DNA from 2 places in the Variovorax sp. YR266 genome. Region 2 is predicted to be linked to the other one. Evidence: predicted binding sites of a transcription regulator. Region 2 holds the regulator's gene; the other holds the start of a gene.
What was found. The regulator FliA, encoded in region 2, starts transcription of late flagellar genes. The targets are predictions, from matches to a motif close to CTAAAGTTTNNNNNNNNNNNGCCGNTA.
Positions count from the first base shown of each region.

Region 1: a site for FliA is predicted at 3,325-3,351, ahead of BLW48_RS30360 (FlxA-like family protein). Genes of this name have one in related genera too.

Region 1 covers NZ_FNPM01000016.1:133,888-144,509, forward strand. Annotated here, with positions in the region: gene BLW48_RS30340 (SDR family NAD(P)-dependent oxidoreductase) at 1-11, shown strand, start outside; gene BLW48_RS30345 (mandelate racemase/muconate lactonizing enzyme family protein) at 47-1,213, shown strand; gene BLW48_RS30350 (tripartite tricarboxylate transporter substrate-binding protein) at 1,226-2,203, opposite strand; gene BLW48_RS30355 (MarR family winged helix-turn-helix transcriptional regulator) at 2,391-2,939, shown strand; gene BLW48_RS30360 (FlxA-like family protein) at 2,941-3,294, opposite strand; gene BLW48_RS30365 (universal stress protein) at 3,427-3,873, shown strand; gene BLW48_RS30370 (LysR substrate-binding domain-containing protein) at 3,870-4,802, opposite strand; gene BLW48_RS30375 (tripartite tricarboxylate transporter substrate binding protein) at 4,933-5,928, shown strand; gene BLW48_RS30380 (UxaA family hydrolase) at 5,984-7,507, shown strand; gene BLW48_RS30385 (NAD-dependent succinate-semialdehyde dehydrogenase) at 7,539-9,011, shown strand; gene hpaI (4-hydroxy-2-oxoheptanedioate aldolase) at 9,053-9,862, shown strand; gene BLW48_RS30395 (PTS sugar transporter subunit IIA) at 9,899-10,414, opposite strand; gene BLW48_RS30400 (DUF1826 domain-containing protein) at 10,440-10,622, opposite strand, start outside.
Region 2 covers NZ_FNPM01000010.1:174,377-184,998, reverse strand. Annotated here, with positions in the region: gene BLW48_RS25345 (protein-glutamate methylesterase/protein-glutamine glutaminase) at 1-538, shown strand, start outside; gene cheY (chemotaxis response regulator CheY) at 570-965, shown strand; gene cheZ (protein phosphatase CheZ) at 967-1,608, shown strand; gene flhB (flagellar biosynthesis protein FlhB) at 1,752-2,894, shown strand; gene flhA (flagellar biosynthesis protein FlhA) at 2,891-4,990, shown strand; gene flhF (flagellar biosynthesis GTPase FlhF) at 4,987-7,422, shown strand; gene BLW48_RS25315 (MinD/ParA family ATP-binding protein) at 7,433-8,239, shown strand; gene BLW48_RS25310 (RNA polymerase sigma factor FliA) at 8,274-9,008, shown strand; gene BLW48_RS25305 (hypothetical protein) at 9,039-9,695, opposite strand; gene BLW48_RS25300 (glycoside hydrolase family 15 protein) at 9,961-10,622, shown strand, end outside.

The sequences.
Region 1 (10,622 bases), on a different contig from region 2:
TGCACCGCTGAACGTCTTTCGCTTTCTCCATCCCCCGAACCCGACCATGAAAATCGTCAACATCCTCGAATCCACCCGTCCCATCAAGTCGGACATCCGCAACGCCTACATCGACTTCTCGAAGATGACCCTGAGCCTCGTGGCCGTGGTCACCGACGTGATCCGCGATGGCAAGTCCGTCATCGGCTATGGCTTCAACTCCAACGGCCGCTATGGCCAGGGCGGGCTGATCCGCGAGCGCTTCCTGCCGCGCCTGCTCGAAGCCGAGCCCGCGTCGCTGCTCGACGAAACCGGCGACAACCTCGATCCGCACAAGATCTGGGCCCGCATGATGATCAACGAGAAGCCCGGCGGCCACGGCGAGCGCTCGGTGGCCGTGGGCACCATCGACATGGCGGTGTGGGACGCCACCGCCAAGATCGCGGGCAAGCCGCTCTACCAGTTGCTGGCCGAGCGCTACGGCAACGGCACGCCGAACCCGCGCGTGTTCGTCTACGCAGCGGGCGGCTACTACTACCCCGGCAAGGGCGTGGAAGGCCTGCAACGCGAGATGACCAGCTACCTGGAACGCGGCTACTCGGTGGTGAAGATGAAGATCGGCGGCGCCACGCTCGCTGAAGACTGCGAGCGCATCGAGTCGGTGCTGAAGATCCTCGGCCCCGGCCAGCAACTGGCAGTGGATGCCAATGGCCGCTTCGACCTGAAGACCGCCGTCGACTACGGCCGCGCGCTGTCGCAGTACCCGCTGTTCTGGTACGAGGAAGCCGGCGATCCGCTCGACTACGAGCTGCAGGCGAAGCTCGGCGAGGTGTACGCCGGCCCCATGGCCACGGGCGAGAACCTGTTCTCGATGCAGGACGCGCGCAACCTGATTCGCCATGGCGGCATGCGGCCCGACCGCGACTGGCTGCAGTTCGACTGCGCGCTGAGCTACGGGCTGGTGGAGTACCTGCGCACGCTCGACATGCTGAAAGCGCACGGCTGGTCGCCCTCGCGCTGCATTCCGCACGGCGGCCACCAGATGTCGCTCGCCATTGCGGCCGGCCTCGGGCTCGGCGGCAACGAGAGCTACCCCGACCTGTTCCAGCCCTACGGCGGCTTCCCCGATGGCGTGAAGGTGGACAACGGCTACGTCACGCTGCCGCCGCTGCCGGGCATCGGCTTCGAGGGCAAGGCCGATCTCATTGCGGAGATGCGGGCGCTTGCGAGCTGACGAAAGAAAGTCTCAGGGCTGGAAGCCGGAGCGCCGAACCACTGGCTCCCACTGCGCGCGAAAGGCCTTCAGCATCTGAGCCGTCTCGGCCGCATTGCTGATCACGGGCGTGATGTATAGCGCGTCGGCCGCCTTCTGCAGGCCCGGGTCTTTCATGACGTCGCGGATCGCGTTGGCCAGCAGTTGCACCTTGGCGTTCGGCATGGTGCTGGGCGCGAAGAAGGTGTTCCAGCCGTCGGCATCGATCTTCATGCCGGCTTCGCGGAAGATGGGAATGTTGGGCGCGAAGCTCGCGCGCTTCTTGCCCGAGGTGGCCAGGATGCGGATCTTGCCGGCCACGTGCTGCGGATAGAGCGAATCGAGCGTGTCGATGGCAATGGGCAGGCTGCCGCCGCTCAGGTCGGCCGCCAGAGGCGCCGAACCGCCGTAGCCCTTGATCTGCGGCTGCACGCTCAGCGCATCGCCCACCATCAGGCCGAAGAAGTGAGGCAGGCTGCCAGTGGCGGGCACGCCGAAAATCGCCTCTTCCGGATGTGCCCACAGCCGGCTCACGAGAAACATCGCGCGGTCGAGCTGGAGCTTGTTGCCGACCGCCAGCGCAAAGTCGTAGCTGCTGACTTGCGACACGGGCACGAAGTCCTTGTCGGGGTCATAGCCCGCGTCCTTGAAGACCAGCGGCGCGACCACCATCACGGCGGGGTTGCCGAGCATCAGCACGTTCTGCCCGGCGGGGGCGCGCTTTACTTCCTTGGCCGCGAGCCGGCCGCCCTCGCCCGGACGATTTTCCACGCTCACCTGAACGCCGAGCTTGGGCGTCAGCCGCTCGGCGATCAGGCGCGCGATGCGGTCGGTGCTGCCGCCCGGCGCATAGCCGACCACGAGGGTGAGCGGCCCGCCGTCCAGCGCCTGGGCGTGGACCATGGGAGCGCAAGCGGCCAGGGCAATGCCCCACGCCATGATGAGCTTGCGCCTGGAAAGGAATGCGGGCATCGGATCTCCTGCGAGCGGTTGTCGTGAACGGGGCGCGCGAGTTTTCACGGCGAAAATCGCGCGCCAAGACTGTTTCCGTTCGTTCAAATTTGTTACCGGTTTATACGTATGGGCAAACAGTTGATCTAATCAACTACCAGTGCTCCGAGGCGGGCGAACCACACTCCCCATCCCATTTTTCATACGTATGCAACAAGCTTTTCCCGATGCAGCAGCGTTGCGCGCGCCCCGTTCCCTGAACGACCTGCTGCTGTACCGCCTGGCACGAGCCATGCGCTCGGGCAACGGCATGGCGACCCGCCTGGTCGAAGGAGGCTTCGGCATCACGCGCCGCGAGTGGGGAATGATCGCCACGCTGGCGCAGGAGGGCGAGATGACTGCGTCGACGCTGGCCACGCACCTGCACCTGGACCGCGTGCGCACTTCGCGCGGACTGCGCAGCCTGGTCGAGAAAAAGCTGGTGGTGCGGCGGCAGGACGCTCAGGACCGCCGCGAAGTGCACGTGCGGCTGAGCGCTTCAGGCCAGCAGTTGTTCGGCAGGCTGTTTCCCCGGATCGCGGGGCTGAACACCGAATTGCTCGAAGGCATCGAGCCTGCGGATCTCGATGTCTTTCTTCGCTGCCTGCAGCACCTGGAGCAACGCGGAGAGCAGTTGCTCGTGCAGGGCGTTGTCATGGAGAAGGCGGACCGGCGCTCGGGGGGCACGCGGCACCGGTGGCCGGAACGCGGAGGCTGAGTCAGGCCTTCACGTCCAGCATGCTGCCGATCGAAGTGCTACCAGCGTTGGCGCGCTGCGATGTGCTGCTGCCGCTGCTGCTGCTCTCTTCCATTGAAGCCATCGCGCTCTTTTGAACGCTGGCCGTGCGCAGCGCGTTCATCTGCTGCTGCAGCATGGCAAGCCGGGCCGCCAGCGCTTCGAGCTGCAGCCGGATCGCATCGCGCGCGTCGCCCTCGGGCGTGCCGAGCAGCTGGCCCTGCGTTTTCGCGATCTGCTTCTGAGTCGTCGTGATCTGGCGCTGGATCTTCGCGATTTCGGCGTTGACGTCGCCTCCGCTTCTGGCGCTGCCGGTCGCACTGATGGCATTCAGCATCTGGGTCCTCTGTTGTGTCCTCAGGAGGGTTATCGGCAACCGAGGCGAAAACTGAAGGGCCTTGCATGACCGCGATCGCGAACTAGACTGAACATGAGGGCACCCGCGGTGCCGGGGGCCAAGGAGCCTGCCATGTACAAGCGTGTTCTTGTCGCAACCGACGGCTCCGCGCTGTCGGAGCAAGCAGTCAACGCCGCCATCGACCTGGCCCTGTTGACCAACGCGGAACTGGTGAGCGTCACCGTCGCGCACATCGAGCCGGTCGGCTACTTCGAAGGCTCGATGATGCTGAGCCAGCGGGACATCCAGGCCTCCCAGGAGCATACGGACCGCGCCGCGCAGCAACTGGTCGACAAGGTCGTGGCCACTGCGGTCGCCAAGGGCGTTCGCAATCCGCAGGCCATCGTCATGAAGTCGAACCAGGTGGCCGAGGCCATCATCACGACCGCGAAGAACCAGCAGTGCGACCTGATCGTGATGGCCTCGCACGGACGGCGCAGCCTGGCGCGCCTGCTGATGGGCAGCGAGACGCTGCACGTGCTGACGCACTCGCACATTCCGGTGCTGGTGCTGCGCTAACGCGGCGGCGCGACCTTTCGCAGGCACTCCATCAGGAGCTGACTGGCGGGCGTCTGCGAACGCCCCCGCAGCGTGATGATGCCCACCGGCGGAAGCTCGATCGGCACGTTGATCTTCAGGATGCACAGCTGCCCCTGCTTCGCGAAGTGCCGGGCGACGCTTCGCGCGAGGAACCCCACGGCCGGCCGCTCATGCATGACGGACAGCGTGACAAGAAACGACGCTGTCTCGACGATGTCCGCCGGCGGCACGAGGCGGTGCTTGTAGAACATCTGGGCCAGCTTCGAGCGCGATGAAGCCCACGGCGGGGGCACCACCCAGGGCAGCTCGGCGAGCATCTTCCAGCTTGGCCTGGAAGCCTCCGCCAACGGGTGGCCGGGGCTCACCACGATGCACATCGGCTCCGTGTAGAGGGCTTCGGTCTCCAGGTCCGGCGAGGCATAGCCGGGCTCCAGCCGGCCGACGATCAGGTCGAGTTCGCCCACGCGCAGACGAGGCAGCAGCCGCGTGAGATCGCCCTCTTCCACCATCACGGTGGTCAGTGCCGACTGCTTCTTGAGCTGCTGGATGGCCTTGACGAGCAGGCTCGGCGTGGCCACCACCATCGCGCCCACGCTGGTGCGGCCTGCGCCGCCGCTGGCCACGGCGTCGATCTCGTCGCGCGTGCGCTGGTAGTCGGCCAGCACCGAGCGCGCAAAGCGCACCACCGTGACGCCGAAGGGCGTGGGCTCGGTGCCGCGCGTGGAGCGCGTGAACAGTTTCAGATCGAACATGCGCTCGATCTCTGCCAGCATCTTCGAAACGGCCGGCTGCGTGATCGAAAGAAACTCCGAGACCCGCCCCAGGTGGCGAAACTCGTCCAGCGCCACCAGCAGTTGCAGATGACGCAGCTTGAGGTTGGAACGAAGAACGCGATCGATCTGGCTCATGGCGCTTTGAGCGGGCTTTCTCCTTCATAACCTGGAGCTCATGAAGAGAGTCCGCTATTTCATTGGATGGCCATGATTGTCTCCGGAAGAATCCGCTGTGCTTGCCGAACAACGATTTCTGGAGACAACGATGAAAACCCCTCGCAACATGGCGCGGCGCCAGCTCGTGCTGGGCGGCCTCGGCGCCGCAGCTCTCGCCACCGCCCCCGCTCGCGCGCTGGCCGCCGACTACCCCGAACGCCCCCTCACGTTCATCTGCCCGTGGCCCGCAGGCGGCACGGCCGACCGGTCGATGCGCATCATCTGCCAGATCGCCGCACGCGAACTCGGGCAGCCCATTGCGCTGGAGAACCGCGCAGGTGCCTCGGGAATGATCGGCACCAAGGCGCTGGCCTCGGCTCGGCCCGACGGCTACACGATCGGCCAGATACCGATTTCGGTCACGCGCTTCTCCCAGATCGGCACGGTGCAGCTCGATCCACTGAAAGACCTCACCTACCTCGCGCGCACTTCGGGCCAGACCTTCGGCATCGCGGTGCCGGCACGCTCGCCGTTCAAGTCGCTGCGCGACGCCGTGGCGCAGGCCAAGGCCCATCCCGGCACCGTCACCTACGCACACGCCGGCATCGGCGGCGCAACGCACGTGGGCATGGAGCAGTTCGCGCAGGCCGCCGGCGTGAAGTTCAACGCCATCGCCTACAAGGGCGGCTCGGCCGCGCTGCAGGACGTGCTGGGCGAACAGGTCGACATGCTGGCCGACAGCAGTTCGTGGGCGCCGCACGTCGAAAGCGGCAAGCTGCGCCTGCTCGCCACCTGGGGCGAAGCGCGCACGCCGCGCTTCAAGGACACGCCCACGCTAAAGGAGCTCGGCTTCGACGTGGTGGTGGAAGCGCCCAACGGCATCGGTGCGCCCAAGGGCCTGCCTGCCGCAGTCGAGAAGCGGCTGCGCGATGCGTTCCGCACGGCCGTCAACAGCGAAGAGTTCCGCAAGGTGGCGGAAAGCATCGATGCGCCGGTCATGTACCAGGACGGCCCCGAATACCAGAAGTACGTGCAGACCGTGTACCGGCAAGAGACCGATCTGATCCGCAAGCTCAACCTCAAGGAGCTGATGGAAAAGGGCTGATGAAGCCCTCGCCCACCGGCATCCGAACCTGCTCGAAGCAACCCCAAGCCACGCCATGAACGACAGCCCCCTGCTTCGCCTGCACTCGAACGACAACGTGCTGGTCGCCAAGAGCGCCATTGCCCTGGGCGAAACAATCGCCGAGTTCGGCGTGCGCGCCAGGGCGCAGATTCCCGCCGGCCACAAGATCGCGTCGCGCGCCATCGCGGCCGGCGAGGAAGTGAAGAAGTACGACACGGTGATCGGCGTGGCCTCGCGCGACCTGCAGGCTGGCGACTACGTGCACAGCCACAACCTCACGCTGGTCGACAGCTACCGCGACCCGGCCTTCTGCCAGGACGTGCGCCCGGTGGACTTCGTGCCGGTTGCCGAACGCGCGACCTTCATGGGCTTCGAGCGGCCCGGCGGCGGCGTCGGCACGCGCAACTTCATCGGCATCCTGTCGTCGGTGAACTGCTCGGCCACGGTCATCAAGCGCATCGCCGCGCACTTCACGCCCGAGCGCATGGCCGCCTTTCCCAACGTGGATGGCGTGGCCGCCTTCGCGCAGACCAGCGGCTGCGGCATGTCGTCGCCGAGCGAGCATTTCGACGTGTTGCGCCGCACGCTGGCGGGCTATGCGCGCCACCCGAACCTGGCCGGCGTGCTGATCGTCGGCCTGGGCTGCGAACGCAACCAGGTCGATGCGCTGGTCGATTCGCAAGGGCTCGAAACGGGCCGCCTGATGCGCACGCTGGTGATGCAGGAAGTGGGCGGCACGCGCCAGACCATCGAGGCCGGTATCCGCGCAATCGAAGAAATGCTGCCCGAGGCCAATGCCGCACGGCGCACGCGCGTCGGCGCGCACCATCTGAAGATAGGGCTCGAATGCGGCGGCTCCGACGGCTTCTCGGCCATCACCGCCAACCCCGCGCTCGGCGCGGCGATGGACGTGCTGGTGCGCCACGGCGGCACAGCCATCCTGTCGGAAACGCCCGAGATCCACGGTGTGGAATTCATGCTCACGCGCCGCGCCGTAACACCCGAGGTCGGGCAGAAGCTGCTCGACCGGCTGGCTTGGTGGGAGCGCTACGCGGCCGGCCAGAACGCACAGTTCAACGGCGTGGTGGGCCATGGCAACCAGGCCGGCGGCCTGGCCAACATCTTCGAGAAATCGCTGGGCTCTGCGATGAAGGGCGGCACCACGCCGCTTCGCGCGGTGTACGAATACGCCGAACCCATCGACGAGCCTGGCTTCGTCTTCATGGACTCGCCGGGCTATGACCCGGTGGCCGCAACGGGGCAGATCGCCAGCGGCGCGCAGTTGATCTGCTTCACCACCGGACGCGGCTCGATGTTCGGCAGCAAGCCCGCGCCGACGATCAAGCTCGCGAGCAACACGCCGATGTTTCGCCGCCTGGAGGAAGACATGGACATCAACTGCGGCGTGGTGATCGACGGCGAACTCTCCGTGCCCGAACTGGGCCAGCAGATCTTCGAGCAGATCCTGCGCCACGCTTCGGGCGAGCCGACCAAGAGCGAGACGCTCGGACTGGGCGACCACGAGTTCGTGCCCTGGCACCTGGGCATCGTGAGCTGACCGCCTTCTTTTCTCCTTTCTCCTTCTCTCCATGCCCCTGACCCTTTCGCGCCCCGACCTGCAACGCACGGCCAACTTCATCGCCGGCGAATGGCTGCGCTCCGCTTCCGGCCGCACGCTCGATGTGACCGACCCGGCCACCGGCGCCCTCATCGCGCAGGTGCCCGACTCCAGCGCAATCGACGCGCACGCAGCCGTCGATGCCGCGCATGCCGCCTTTCCCGCCTGGCGCAAAACACCCGCCAAGCAGCGCGCGCAGATCCTCAAGCGCTGGAACGACCTTGTGCTCGCGCACCAGGAAGACCTGGGCCGGCTCATCTCGCGTGAGCAAGGCAAGCCGCTGGCCGAAGGCCGCGGCGAGGTTGCCTATGCGGCCAGCTACATCGAGTGGTTTGCCGAGGAAGCCACACGCGCCAACGGCGACGTCATTCCGGCGCCCGTACCGGGCCGGCGCATGTTCGCGCTGCGCGAACCGGTCGGCGTGGTCGCGGCGATCACGCCGTGGAATTTTCCCGCCGCGATGATCGCGCGCAAGATCGCGCCGGCGCTTGCCGCGGGCTGCACTGTGGTGTGCAAGCCGGCCGAGGACACGCCGCTGACTTCGCTGGCCCTCGTGGCACTGGCCGCCGAAGCCGGCGTACCGCCGGGCGTGCTGAACATCGTCACCGCATCGCGCGAGCGCACGCCCGAAGTGGTCGATGCCTGGCTCGACGATGTGCGCGTGCGCAAGATCACTTTCACCGGCTCCACGCCCGTCGGCAAGCACCTCGCGCGCCGTTCGGCCGACACGCTCAAGAAGCTGTCGCTCGAACTCGGCGGCAATGCGCCGTTCATCGTGTTCGAAGATGCAGACATCGAGGCCGCGGTGGAAGGCCTGATGGCCGCCAAGTTCCGCAACGGCGGCCAGACCTGCGTGTGCCCGAACCGCGTCTTCGTGCATGAGGCAGTGCACGAACGTTTTTCCGAACTGCTGGTTGCACGCGTGGCGGCATTGCGCGTCGGACCTGCCGCCGACGCGGCCTCTCAGATCGGGCCGATGATCAATGCACGCGCGGTCGAGAAGATCGAGCGCCATGTGCAGGACGCGGTGGCGCGCGGCGCGCGCGTGCTCACCGGCGGCACACGGCTGCCCGAGCTCGGCTCGAACTACTTCGCACCGACCGTGCTCGCCGATACAGACGCCACCATGGCCTGCGCCTGCGAAGAGACCTTCGGCCCGGTCGCCCCGCTGACGCGCTTCTCGAACGAGGCCGAGGTGATCGCGCAGGCGAACGACACGCCCTTCGGCCTGGCCGCGTATTTCTATTCACGCGACGTGCGCCGCATCTGGCGCGTGGCCGATGCGCTGGAGACCGGCATCGTCGGCATCAACGAAGGCGCGCTGGCAGCCGAGGCTGCGCCCTTCGGCGGCGTGAAGGACTCGGGCTACGGCCGCGAGGGCTCGGTCCACGGGCTGGACGACTACCTGCACACCAAGTACGTGTGCCAGGGGCAGCTGGACTGACGGCCGGCGCCCATTCATCACCACTCTTCGACAGATCCCACATGCCCGCTCACAACCCCTTCAAGGCGGCCCTGGCCGCAAACCAGCCGCAGGTCGGCCTCTGGCTCTCGATGGCCGATCCGTACATGGCCGAGGTCAGCGCAACCGCCGGCTTCGACTGGCTGCTGATCGACGGCGAACACGCACCCAACGACTTGCGCTCGACGCTGGCCGCGCTGCAGGCGGTGGCGCCGCATCGGGCCCAGCCGGTGGTGCGCGCCGTGCAGGGCGACACCGCACTCATCAAGCAGTTGCTCGATATCGGCGCGAAGAACCTGCTGGTGCCGATGGTCGACACCGCCGAGCAGGCGCGTGCGCTGGTGTCTGCCACACGCTATCCACCGCGCGGCATTCGCGGCGTGGGTAGCGCAGTCGGACGCGCGTCGCAGTGGAGCGCGCGCACCGACTATCTCGACGCGGCTGACGACGAAGTCTGCCTGCTGGTGCAGGCCGAGACGGTGCAGGCACTGGACAACCTCGCCTCGATCTGCGAGGTCGACGGCGTGCACGGCGTGTTCATCGGCCCCGCCGATCTCGCGGCCTCGATGGGCCATCGCGGCCGGCCTGGTCACCCCGAGGTGCAGGCGGCCATCGAAGGCGCGATGCGGACCATCGTGGCTTCCGGCAAGGCTGCCGGCACGCTGACTTCAGATCCGAAGCTGGCGCGCCGCTACCTCGAACTCGGCTGCACCTTCGTCGCCGTCGGCGTCGACGTGCTGCTGTACGCGGGCGCCGCGCGCAAGTTGGCGGCCGACTTCCTCGGTGCGCCGGTTGCCACCCCCGTGCCGCCTGAATCGCGCGGGGCGTACTGAGTCACGGCGGCAGTTAGCGAGATAGAGAACCCCTCGCTACGAGGAAGCAGAAGCCACGCGCGCAGTCCCCGCCCGAAACGCGTCCTCGACCGCCGCCGCGTCCGGCGCGCCATCGAGCTGCGCCCGGAAACGATGCTCGGAGAACAGGCGGGCCATCAGCGCGAGCAACTGCAGATGATCGTCCTTGGCGCCGTCCTCCGGCACCGTGATGGCCAGCATTTGGGAGACCGGCTTGCCGTCCGGGGCATCGAAGGCAATCGGCCGCCTGGTGCGAATGAACAGGGTGGTCGGCCGTTCGATGCCGTCGATGCGTGCGTGCGGAATCGCGAATCCGTCGCCGAGCGCGGTCGATCCGGCCTGTTCACGTCGACACAATGCGCGAAAGACCGGTGCCGGGTCGAGGCCGCGAGCACCGCAGATCGTCGCCGCAACGAGGTCGAGCGCGTGCGTTCGATCCCGGACATCGGCGTCGAACAGAATGTCCTGCGGTTGCAGCCAGGCAGCAATCTGCGCGATGTCGTGTGTCATCGAAATCGTTTCCTCGAATTTCATGAAGATGCGCCCGGTTGGAGCGCATCTACCGCAGTTCGTCCAGACGCAACACGTAGCGATGCGATCCGAGGTAGCGCAGTTGCGGCGAACGGTGCACCAGCCCTCGATCACCGCCTTGCGCATCCACGCCACGTCCCTGAAGGAGCGCGACGGCCTGGAGCGGCATGCGCTCGAAAGGTCCCGTAAAGCACTTCGGCATCCGCAGTGC
Region 2 (10,622 bases):
AGTGCTGCAGCCGCTGCCGCCCGATTCGCCCGCGGTGATGATCGCGCAGCACATGCCGGCCGGCTTCACCCGCTCGTTCGCGCAGCGGCTCGACGGCCTGTGCCGCATCAACGTGAAAGAGGCCGAGCACGGCGAGCGCGTGCTGCCCGGCTATGCCTACATCGCGCCCGGCGGCTTTCACCTGTCGCTCGCGCGCAGCGGCGCCAACTACGTGGCCCACCTCGACCAGGAGCCACCGGTGAACCGCCACCGGCCGTCGATCGACGTGCTGTTCGATTCGGCGGCCAAGCACGCGGGCAAGAACGCCATCGGAATCATCCTGACCGGCATGGGCAGGGACGGCGCCGAAGGCCTGCTGCGCATGAAGCGCGCGGGTGCGCACACGCTGGCGCAGGACGAGGCCAGCTGCGTTGTCTTCGGCATGCCGCGCGAAGCCATCGCACTGGGCGCGGTGGACGACGTGTCCCCATTGAGCGAAGTGAGCCGCCGGGTGATGGCGCACCTTCGCACGTTCGGCGAACGTGCGAACCGAGTTTGAAAAACGACCTGTTGGAGTTGGAAATATCGTGATCGACAAGAGCATCAAAATCCTGGTTGTGGACGACTTCCCGACCATGCGCCGCATCGTGCGCAACCTGCTGAAGGAACTGGAGTTCCTCAACGTCGACGAGGCGGAAGACGGCGCGGCCGGCATCGAGAAACTGCGCGGCGGCAATTTCGGTTTCGTGGTGTCCGACTGGAACATGCCGAACATGGACGGCCTGACCATGCTGCAGACCATTCGCGCCGACCCCGAGCTGAAGAAGCTGCCGGTGCTGATGGTCACCGCAGAGGCGAAGAAAGAGAACATCGTGGCGGCCGCTCAAGCCGGCGCCAACGGCTACGTGGTGAAGCCATTCACCGCCGCCACGCTCGAAGAGAAGATCACCAAGATCTTCGAGAAGCTTGCGAAGGAAGCGGCCTGACATGAGCCAGAACGCTGCCGGGGCCGCGGACCCCACCAACACCGCCGAAGAACTGCTGGGCCGCATCGGCCAGCTCACGCGCCAACTGCGCGAAGGCCTGCGCGAGCTGGGCCTAGACAAGCAGGTGGCCAAGGCCGCGCAAGCCATTCCGGATGCGCGCGACCGCCTGAGCTACGTGGCTGCCACCACCGAGCGTGCCGCGCACCGCGCGCTCAACGCCATCGACGTGGCACAGCCGTTGCAGGAAGCACTGGCCAGCGATGCCAAGGGCCTCAGCAAGCGCTGGGACCTGTGGTTCGAAAACCCCATCGAGCTCGACCATGCGCGCGAACTCGTGCTCGACACGCGCAGCTACCTCAACGAGGTGCCGGAGCGCGCCGGCGCGATCAACTCGCAGCTCATGGAAATCCTGATGGCGCAAGACTTCCAGGATCTGACCGGTCAGGTCATCAAGAAGATGATGGAAGTGGTCAACGACGTGGAGACGCAGCTGCTGCAAGTGCTGATCGACAACTCCGCGCCCGAGAAGCGCCAGGAGGCCGCGCACAGCCTGCAGAACGGCCCGCAGGTCAAGCCCGGCAATCCCGATGCGGTGACCGACCAGGCGCAGGTCGACGACTTGCTGGAGAGCCTCGGCTTCTGAGCCCGGGCCGGGCTTCCAGGCCCTGCCTATTGTCCGAATAGCAGGGCGATAAGGGCCCTTATCGGCAGATTGTTCCGGACGACCGAATTCAATAATTTGGTCATGAGCAAGGCGTACTTCGCCACTGCTGGTTCGGAGCATGAATGGCTGAGGAAAGCGATCTCGAAAAAACGGAACCCGCCTCCGAGCGACGCCTGGAGAAGGCGCGCGAGGAAGGCAACGTAGCCCGTTCGCGCGAGCTCACCACCTTCGTCATGCTGGGCACCGCATGCGCGGGGCTGTGGTTCGCAGGGGAGTCGCTGGGCACGAGCATGAGCGGTGCGCTGCACCGCGGCCTGCAGTTCGACCGCGCCAGCGCTTTCGATCCTTCGCACATGCTGGCCCAGACCGGGCTGATGGCGATGCACACGCTCACGGCCATCGGCCCGCTGTTCGCGATGATGATCGTCGCTGCCGTGGTCGCGCCGCTGATGCTCGGCGGCTGGCTGTTCTCCACCAAATCGGTGGGACCGAACTTCAGCAAGCTCAATCCGCTGGCCGGCATCGGCCGCATGTTTTCCGCGCAGTCGCTGGCCGAGCTTTTCAAGGCGCTGGCCAAGTCGGCGTTGATCGGCGGCGTGGCGTGGTGGGTCGTGTCGCGCGACATTGGCGCGCTGATGGACCTGATGGCGCAGCCCGCGCACTACGCGCTGCCGCACGCAATGGTGCTGGTGGCCAAGCATTGCGCGCTGATTGCGGCCACGCTGTTTCTCGTGGCGCTGATCGACGTGCCCTTCCAGCTCTGGAGCTACTACCGCAAGCTGCGCATGTCGCGCGAAGACCTGCGCCAGGAGCACAAGGAAAGCGAAGGCGATCCGCACATCAAGGCCGCGATCCGCCGCCAGCAACAGCAGATGGCGCGCCGCCGGATGATGGCCGAGGTGCCCAAGGCAGACATCGTGCTGACCAACCCCACGCACTTTGCGGTGGCGCTGAAGTACACCGACAGCGGCATGCGCGCACCGCGCGTGGTGGCCAAGGGCACCGAGCTTGTGGCCGCGCGCATCCGCGAGATGGCGCTGGAGCACAAGGTCGCGATTCTCGAAGCGCCGCCGCTCGCGCGCGCTCTCTACAAGCACACGAAGCTGGGCGATGAGATTCCGGCAGGCCTGTACACCGCGGTGGCCGAGGTGCTGGCCTGGGTGTACCAGCTCAGGCGCTGGAAGACCGAGGGCGGCGACGCCCCGCGCACGCCGACTGACCTGCCGGTGCCCGCAGACCTTCAATACACAGTGGAAGCCGCATGAACGCGATGACAAACCTGATGCGTCTGCCGACGCGTCTGTTCTCCGGCTCGCAGTTCAAGGGACTGGCCGGGCCGATTCTCATCATCCTCATCCTGAGCATGATGGTGCTGCCGCTGCCGCCCTTCCTGCTCGACCTGCTGTTCACCTTCAATATCGCCATGTCGGTGATGGTGCTGCTGGTGAGCATGTACACGATGAAGGCGCTGGACTTCGCGGCCTTCCCGGCCGTGCTGCTGTTCTCGACGCTGCTGCGCCTGTCGCTGAACGTGGCGTCCACGCGCGTGGTGCTGATGCACGGCCACACCGGGCCCGACGCGGCGGGCAAGGTGATCGAGGCCTTCGGGCACTTTCTCGTGGGCGGCAACTTCGCGGTGGGTGTGATGGTCTTCATCATTCTCGTGCTCATCAACTTCATGGTGATCACCAAGGGTGCGGGGCGCATTGCCGAGGTGGGCGCGCGCTTCATGCTCGACGCGATGCCGGGCAAGCAGATGGCCATCGACGCCGACCTCAACGCCGGCCTGATCGGCGAAGACGTGGCCCGCAAGCGCCGCACCGAGGTTGCGCAAGAGGCCGACTTCTACGGCTCGATGGACGGCGCCAGCAAGTTCGTTCGCGGCGACGCGATCGCGGGCCTGCTCATCATGGTGATCAACATCATCGGCGGGCTGGTGGTCGGCATGCTGCAACACGGGCTCGACTTTTCCACTGCCGGCAAGACCTACACGCTGCTGGCCATCGGCGACGGCCTGGTGGCGCAGATTCCGGCGCTCGTTATCTCCACCGCCGCCGGCGTGATCGTGTCGCGCGTGACCACCGACGAAGACGTGGGCAGCCAGCTCACGGGCCAGCTCTTTTCCAACCCGCAGGTGCTGTTTCTCACGGCCGGCATCGTCGGCCTGCTGGGCATGATCCCGGGTATGCCGAACCTGGCGTTCCTGCTGATCGCGGGCGGCCTGGTGTGGCTGGGTCGACGGCTTGTGATGCGCAAGCCGCAGGAAGCCGCGCAGAAGGCAGCCGCCGCCGCGCAGGCCGCGAACCCCGCGCCTTCGGCCGAGATGGAAGAAGCGACGTGGGACGACGTTGCAATGGTCGACCCGCTGGGCATGCAGGTCGGCTACCGGCTCATTCCGCTGGTGGACCAGTCGCAGCAGGGCGAGCTGCTGGGCCGCATCAAGAGCATCCGCAAGAAGATCGCGCAGGAGATCGGCTTCCTGGTGCCGGTGGTGCACATCCGCGACAACCTGGAGATCAAGCCCAACACCTACGTCATCAGCCTGAAGGACGTGGAGATCGGGCGCGGCGAGGCCTTCCCCAACCAGTGGATGGCCATCAACCCCGGGCAGGTGACGGGCACGCTGCCCGGCACGCCCACGCGCGACCCGGCCTTCGGCCTGGCGGCGGTGTGGATCGACGCCAGCCTGCGGCAACAGGCGCAGGTGCAGGGCTACACGGTGGTCGATGCCTGCACGGTGATGGCCACGCACCTGAACCACCTGATCCAGACGCATGCCGCAGAACTGCTGGGCCGCCAGGAAGTGCAGCAGCTGCTCGACCAGATCGCCAAGACCGCGCCCAAGCTCACGGAAGACCTGGTGCCGAAGGTGCTGTCGCTCAGCACGCTGCACAAGGTGCTGCAGAACCTGCTCGACGAAGAGGTGCCCATCCGCGACATGCGCACCATCCTCGACGTGATGGCCGAGCATGCGCCGACCATCAAGGACCCGACCGAACTCACCACGCTCACGCGCCTGGCGCTGGGCCGCGCCATCACGCAGCAGCTGTTCCCGGGCGACACCGAGATGCAGGTGATCGGCCTCGACGGCTCGCTCGACGGCGTGCTGCAGCAGGCCTTGACCAACAGCAGCGGCATCGAGCCCGGCATTGCCGACAACCTGCTCAGGCAGGCGCAGGCCGCGATCCTGCGCCAGGAGCAGATGGGCCTGGCGCCGGTGCTCGTGGTGCAGCACGCGCTGCGCGTGCTGCTGTCCAGATTCCTGCGGCGCAGCCTGCCGCAGCTGAAAGTGCTTTCGCATGCGGAGATTCCTGACTCCCGCACCATCAAGATCACCACCGCCATCGGAGGACGAGGTTGAATTCCAAGCAGACCGACGTGCGCACCACCGCGCGCAAATTCGTCGCGGCCACCAGCCGCGAAGCCCTGAGGATGGTGAGGGAGGCGCTGGGCGCCGACGCCATCGTGCTGACGCATCGCGCAATGGCCGAGGGCGTCGAGATCGTCGCAATGGTCGAGGGCGAAGTGCAGGGGGTGTTGAAAGACACCGCGCCTGTGCCTGCGAAGCCCGTGGTGATCGCGGGGCCCGTGGCATCGGTCCCCGTGCCTGTGGCGGCCCCTGTGCCCGCTCCTGCACCCGCACCCGCTGACACCGTGCTCACCGAACTGCATTCCATGCGCGGCATGATCGAAGAGCAGCTCGCCAGCGTCGTGTGGAACGACAAGCAGCGCCGCGACCCGGTGCGCGGCCGCCTGCTGCGCACGCTGCTTGGCGCCGGCTTCAGCGCGGGCCTGTCGAAGGCCATGCTGGAGAAGATGCCCACCGGCCAGACGTACGCCGAAGGCATGGCCTACGTGCGCTCGGAGCTGATCCGCGCCGTGCCCGTGCATGAAGACGAAGACGCGCTGTTCGCGCAGGGCGGCGTCTACGCCCTGATGGGCCCGACCGGTGTCGGCAAGACCACCACCACCGCCAAGCTGGCCGCGCGCTGCGTGATGCGCTTCGGCGCTGACAAGCTCGCGCTGGTGACCACCGACAGCTACCGTATCGGCGCCTACGAGCAGCTGCGCATCTACGGCCAGATCCTTAATGTGCCGGTGTACGCCGTGAAGGATGCGGCCGACCTGCACCTGGTGCTGCAGGACCTGCGCGACAAGCACATGGTGCTGATCGACACCGTCGGCATGAGCCAGCGCGACCGCGCCGTGTCCGAGCAGATCGCGATGCTCGGCCAGAGCCAGCGGCCCGTGAAGCGGCTGCTGCTGCTCAACGCCACCAGCCACGGCGACACGCTCAACGAGGTGGTGCACGCCTACCGCCATGGCAACGAGCTCACCGGCTGCATCTTCACAAAGGTCGACGAGGCCACGCATCCGGGCGCACTGATCGACACCGTGATCCGCCACCGCCTGCCGGTGCACTACATCTCCAGCGGCCAGAAGGTGCCTGAGAACCTGATGCAGGCCGACCGCGCGCAGCTGGTGGACAGCGTGTTCCAGCCGCGCCAGCACAGCCCGCTGTTCGTGCCCGCGGAAAGCGATCTGCACGAGGAGCCGGCGGGCGCGGGCCCCTCGGCGCAGGTGGTGCAGGCGCAGGGCGAGACCGACCGCCTGCGGCTGAAGTACCAGAACCTGATTCGCGCCATGGCGCACGACGCGCAAGAGCTCGCCACCACCGCGAGCGCGCTGGCGGGCGCACAGATCGGCTTCGAGCGTTCGCGCGCACTGTGGCGCCAGGCCGGCGACGAAGGCTCCGGCCAGAAAGCCGTGCTGCACGACCTGATGGTGCATGCGCGCAGCGAAGTGGCCGCTGGCTGCGAGACCCATGTGCTCGCGCTGTGCGGGCAGGTCGGGCTGCGCTCGAATGAAGGCGGCGACGCCTATGAATGCCACGGCAGCCTGCTGCTGTCGGACCGCACGGGCCTGCCGCTGGCAGCGCCGAACCAGTGGCTGTCGACCGCCGCCACCCGCGGCATGAAAGACGCCGCGCGCAAGCCCGGTGCACGCCAGGTGCCGTGGCTGCGCCAGCAGGACTTCGGCCACAAGCCGCTGGTGCATCTGTTGACGAGACTGCCCGGCATCGAGGCCATGGTGCAGTGGCAGGCCGCGGGCCAGCGCTGGCTTGCGCGCGCGCCGGGCTCCACCGCGGTGATCGACGTGCGCACCGGCGCACCCGACACGCTCGCTCGCATGGACTTCGAATTCGGCGAGGGGCGGCCCGTGCGCTTTCGCGGCAAGGCGGCGTTGCGCAGCGAGGCGCATGCCGACGTGGTGCTGCGCTTCAACGCGGCCGCCATGGCGGCGGGCATCGGGCGCGATGCGATGCCCGCGCTGCGCTGCGTCGCCACGCGGGTGGTCGATGCGCGCACCGGCAACGTGCTGGCGCAGGGCCATGCATTGACCAATATCGGCGCGGACGTTTCCACGCAGCAGCTCGCGCAATGGCAGGGCTGGGCCAGCGACGCCGAGCCCTGCTTCCGACTGCTGCGCGACGGTGTGCAGATGGTCGGCGGCATCGGCGAACTGGGCGACCCCGACATCATGAAGCGGCTGCTGATCGCCGGCCAGATGACCACCACCGTGTGGCGCCTGCTGCAAGCCGAAGGCGATTGGGCCGACCGCACGCGCGCGCTGCTGGGCCAGCTCACGGGGCGCCCGGCGCGCAACGGACGGGCCATGAGCGGCAGTGCTCTGTATGCGGGCGTGGGCAAGCTCTTTCTGCTGCTGGAGGCGCTGGGCACCGAGTCGACCGCTCCCACGCAGGCGCCGCGTGCGCTGGAGAAGTTGGGTTGAGGAATCAGGAATGAACAAGCTGGTTGCGGATCAGGCCGACGGACTGCGGCGCATGCTCGCACCGACGCATGCGCGCGTGGTGGCCGTCGCAGGCCTGGGGCAGGGCGCGGGGAGTACCACGGCCGCGATGAATCTCGGTGTGGCACTGACCCTGCAGGGTCGCAACGTGCTGCTGCTGGACGAGCACTGCCCGACTGTGGGCTCCGCCTGTGAGGTGTGGGACATCGATCCGCTGGGGAACCTGGCCGATGTAGCAAGCCAGCGCCTGACGCTGGATGGTGCAGAGGTCAAGGCAGCCTGCGGCGTGCACGTGCTACCCGCGCCGCACGGCGCGGTGAATGGTGCGGATGGAGAAATCGACCCGCGCAAGTTCTGGCACGACGGCGTCGTCATCGTCGATGCGGCTTTCGACGCCGAGGGCCGGTTGTCGGCGCTCGCGCAGGGCGCGGACGACCTGCTGCTGGTGCTGCAGCCGCACCCCGCGTCGATCACCGCGGCCTATGCAGGCATCAAGCGGCTGCACCACGCGCACGGCCTCAAGCAGATGCGCTTCCTGGTCAACGGCGCGGCCGACGTCGTGGCCGCGCGCCAGATCATGAGCAACCTCGCGCATGCCGCCAGCCGCTATCTCGCACTGCTGCTGCAGCCCGCGGGCTGGGTGCGCTTCGACCCGCTCGTTGCCGACGCGTGGCGCCTGAAGAAGACCATCGTCGAGGCCTTTCCCGCGAGCCATGCCGCTGTCGACTTCCGGCGCATTGCCGGCGAGGTCGACCGCTGGCCCTGGCGCGCGGCCGAGCCGCTGCAGGCCGTGGCCTGAGCCCGCCGACCCGGACAACCCAAGAAGGACGGCCGTGTACACCGCACAGGGAACCATCGAGAAATCACATCTGCTGGCGCAGCACCAGCCGCTGGTGCGCCGCATCGCGCTGCAGATGATTGCCAAGCTGCCGGCCAGCGTGGAGCTGGACGACCTGATCCAGGCCGGCATGCTGGGCCTGCTGGACGCCTCCAGCCGTTACCAGGACAACCGCGGCGCGCAATTCGAGACCTTCGTCAGCCAGCGCATCCGCGGCGCCATGCTCGACGAACTGCGCGCCAGCGACTGGGGCTCGCGCGGCCTGCGCCAGTCGGCGCGCGGCGTCGAGAAGGCGATACAGGCGCTGGGCCACAAGCTCGGGCGCTCTCCCACCGAAGGGGAGATCGCCAAGGAGCTGAAGATGGACCTGGAGGCGTATCAGTCGCTGCTGCAGGAGATCCAGGGCTGCCAGCTGGTGTATGTCGAAGATTTCTCCAAGGACGACCCGGACAGCCCGTTCCTCGACAGCCATTCGCAGGATGCGCGCAAGGACCGGCGCGGCAGCGACGATCCGCTGGAGCAGCTGCTGGAAAGCGGCTTCCGGCATCAGCTGGTGGACGCCATCGGTGCGCTGCCGGAGCGCGACCAGCTGCTGCTGAACCTCTACTACGAGGAAGAGCTGAACCTGCGCGAGATCGGCGCGATCCTGGAGGTGAGTCAGTCGCGGGTGTGCCAGCTGCACAGCCAGGCGATCAGCAGGCTGCGGGCCAAGCTGAAGGATGTGCTGTAGCGAACTCCGGGGCCAGGGCCGCCGCCTGAATCAGAAAGTCGCATCGAGCACCTGCGAGGGGATGAGGCCGTTGAGCGTCACATTGTTCGTTAGTGGATCGAACAGTTGCGGTTGCAGAACGTACTTCCAGGCGCCGTTCCTGTAGTACAGGAAGTTGAAGGCGTTCGGCAGCGGAATATGCTGGTTGGCGTGGCCGTAGTCGTCGAAGCCGATGTACGAGATCACTTCCTGCCCTTGCGTCTGGATCATCTGATTGATGTTGGCTTGCCCGGGGTGCTGGTGGTGATACACCCTGATCAGATGCGCACCGAGCGGCGAGTTCGTCACCATCAGGGCGCAGCCATTCATGGCGGCGGTGAAGACGAACCTGTGCTGCGGGTTGTGTCGAGGTACGTCGACGAATCCGGGCATCACGTTGCCCTGGATGAAAGGACACCAATACGCCGAGATCGGCTGATCCTGATGGAGGACATTTCCCACCGGCCTCAAGGTGACCTGGAGGGCTTGCGCGGTGCCCTGCAGATCGAACGAGCCCATCTTGGCCGTGTTGAGTACCAGGACCTGCATGGCGAAAGCTGGATTCTGCTGCGCCTGCGCGTTCTGCATGAACCACGAAACGCCGTTGATCGCGCGAAGCTGCGCGTACGCAACGGGATCGGCTCGGAAGAGTTGGTTGTGTCCGTTCACGTGTGATGTCTATTTGCGTTGGAATGGGAGGGGCAAAGTAGAGCGCTGCACCATGGGGCCCAAGCGGCGACCTGTGCCGTTTCATCTTCACGAGCCGCTTGTCATTTCGTGCGCGGCTGATGGTAGGAGCGCGACGGTGCGAAGGCCATCCCCAGGAACAAGTAGATGGGTGCCTTATTTGTCATGCGCCATTAGGCGTTGTCCGTCAGCAATCCGCGCCCGCCGCTGGCGTGCCACGCCCGCACGCACGGCAAAGCTCGGCCTCTTGCCAAAGACTCCCAAGCAACCCTCCTCACGGCTTCACGCCGACCGCCCGAACCGCCCCATTGGCGACTACGCGCTCATCGGCTCGACCCACAGCGCGGCCCTGGTGCATTGCGGTGGCGATATCGAGTGGCTGTGCCTGCCGCGCTTCGATTCGGCCGCGATGTTCGCCAGCCTGCTCGGCGACGAGCACAACGGCCATTGGACGATGCGCGCCAAAGACCGCAAGGCGCGTGTCACGCGGCGCTACCTGCCCGGTACCGTGGTGCTCGAAACCACGATCCGCACGGCCAAGGGGACGGCCATCGTCACCGACTTCATGCCCCGACCCGCGCTCGACGGCACGCACGAGGTCGTGCGCATCGTGCAGGGTGTGCGCGGCACGGTCGCCATGCATACCGAGTTCCGCATCCGCTTCAACTACGGCGGGTGGTGCCCGTGGATGGAGCGGCGCGACGGCGCGGTGTTTGCCACGGCCGGACCGGACTCGGTGCGCATCAGCTCCGGCGTGCCGCTGACCAACGAGAACTTCGCGAGCTTTGCCGACTTCACCGTGTCCGCGGGGCAGGCCATCGCGTTCAGCCTCGACTGGTTTCCCTCGCACCTGAAGCCGCCGGTGACGCGCGATGCCAGCGCGCTGCTGGCGCGCACCGTCGCCGAATG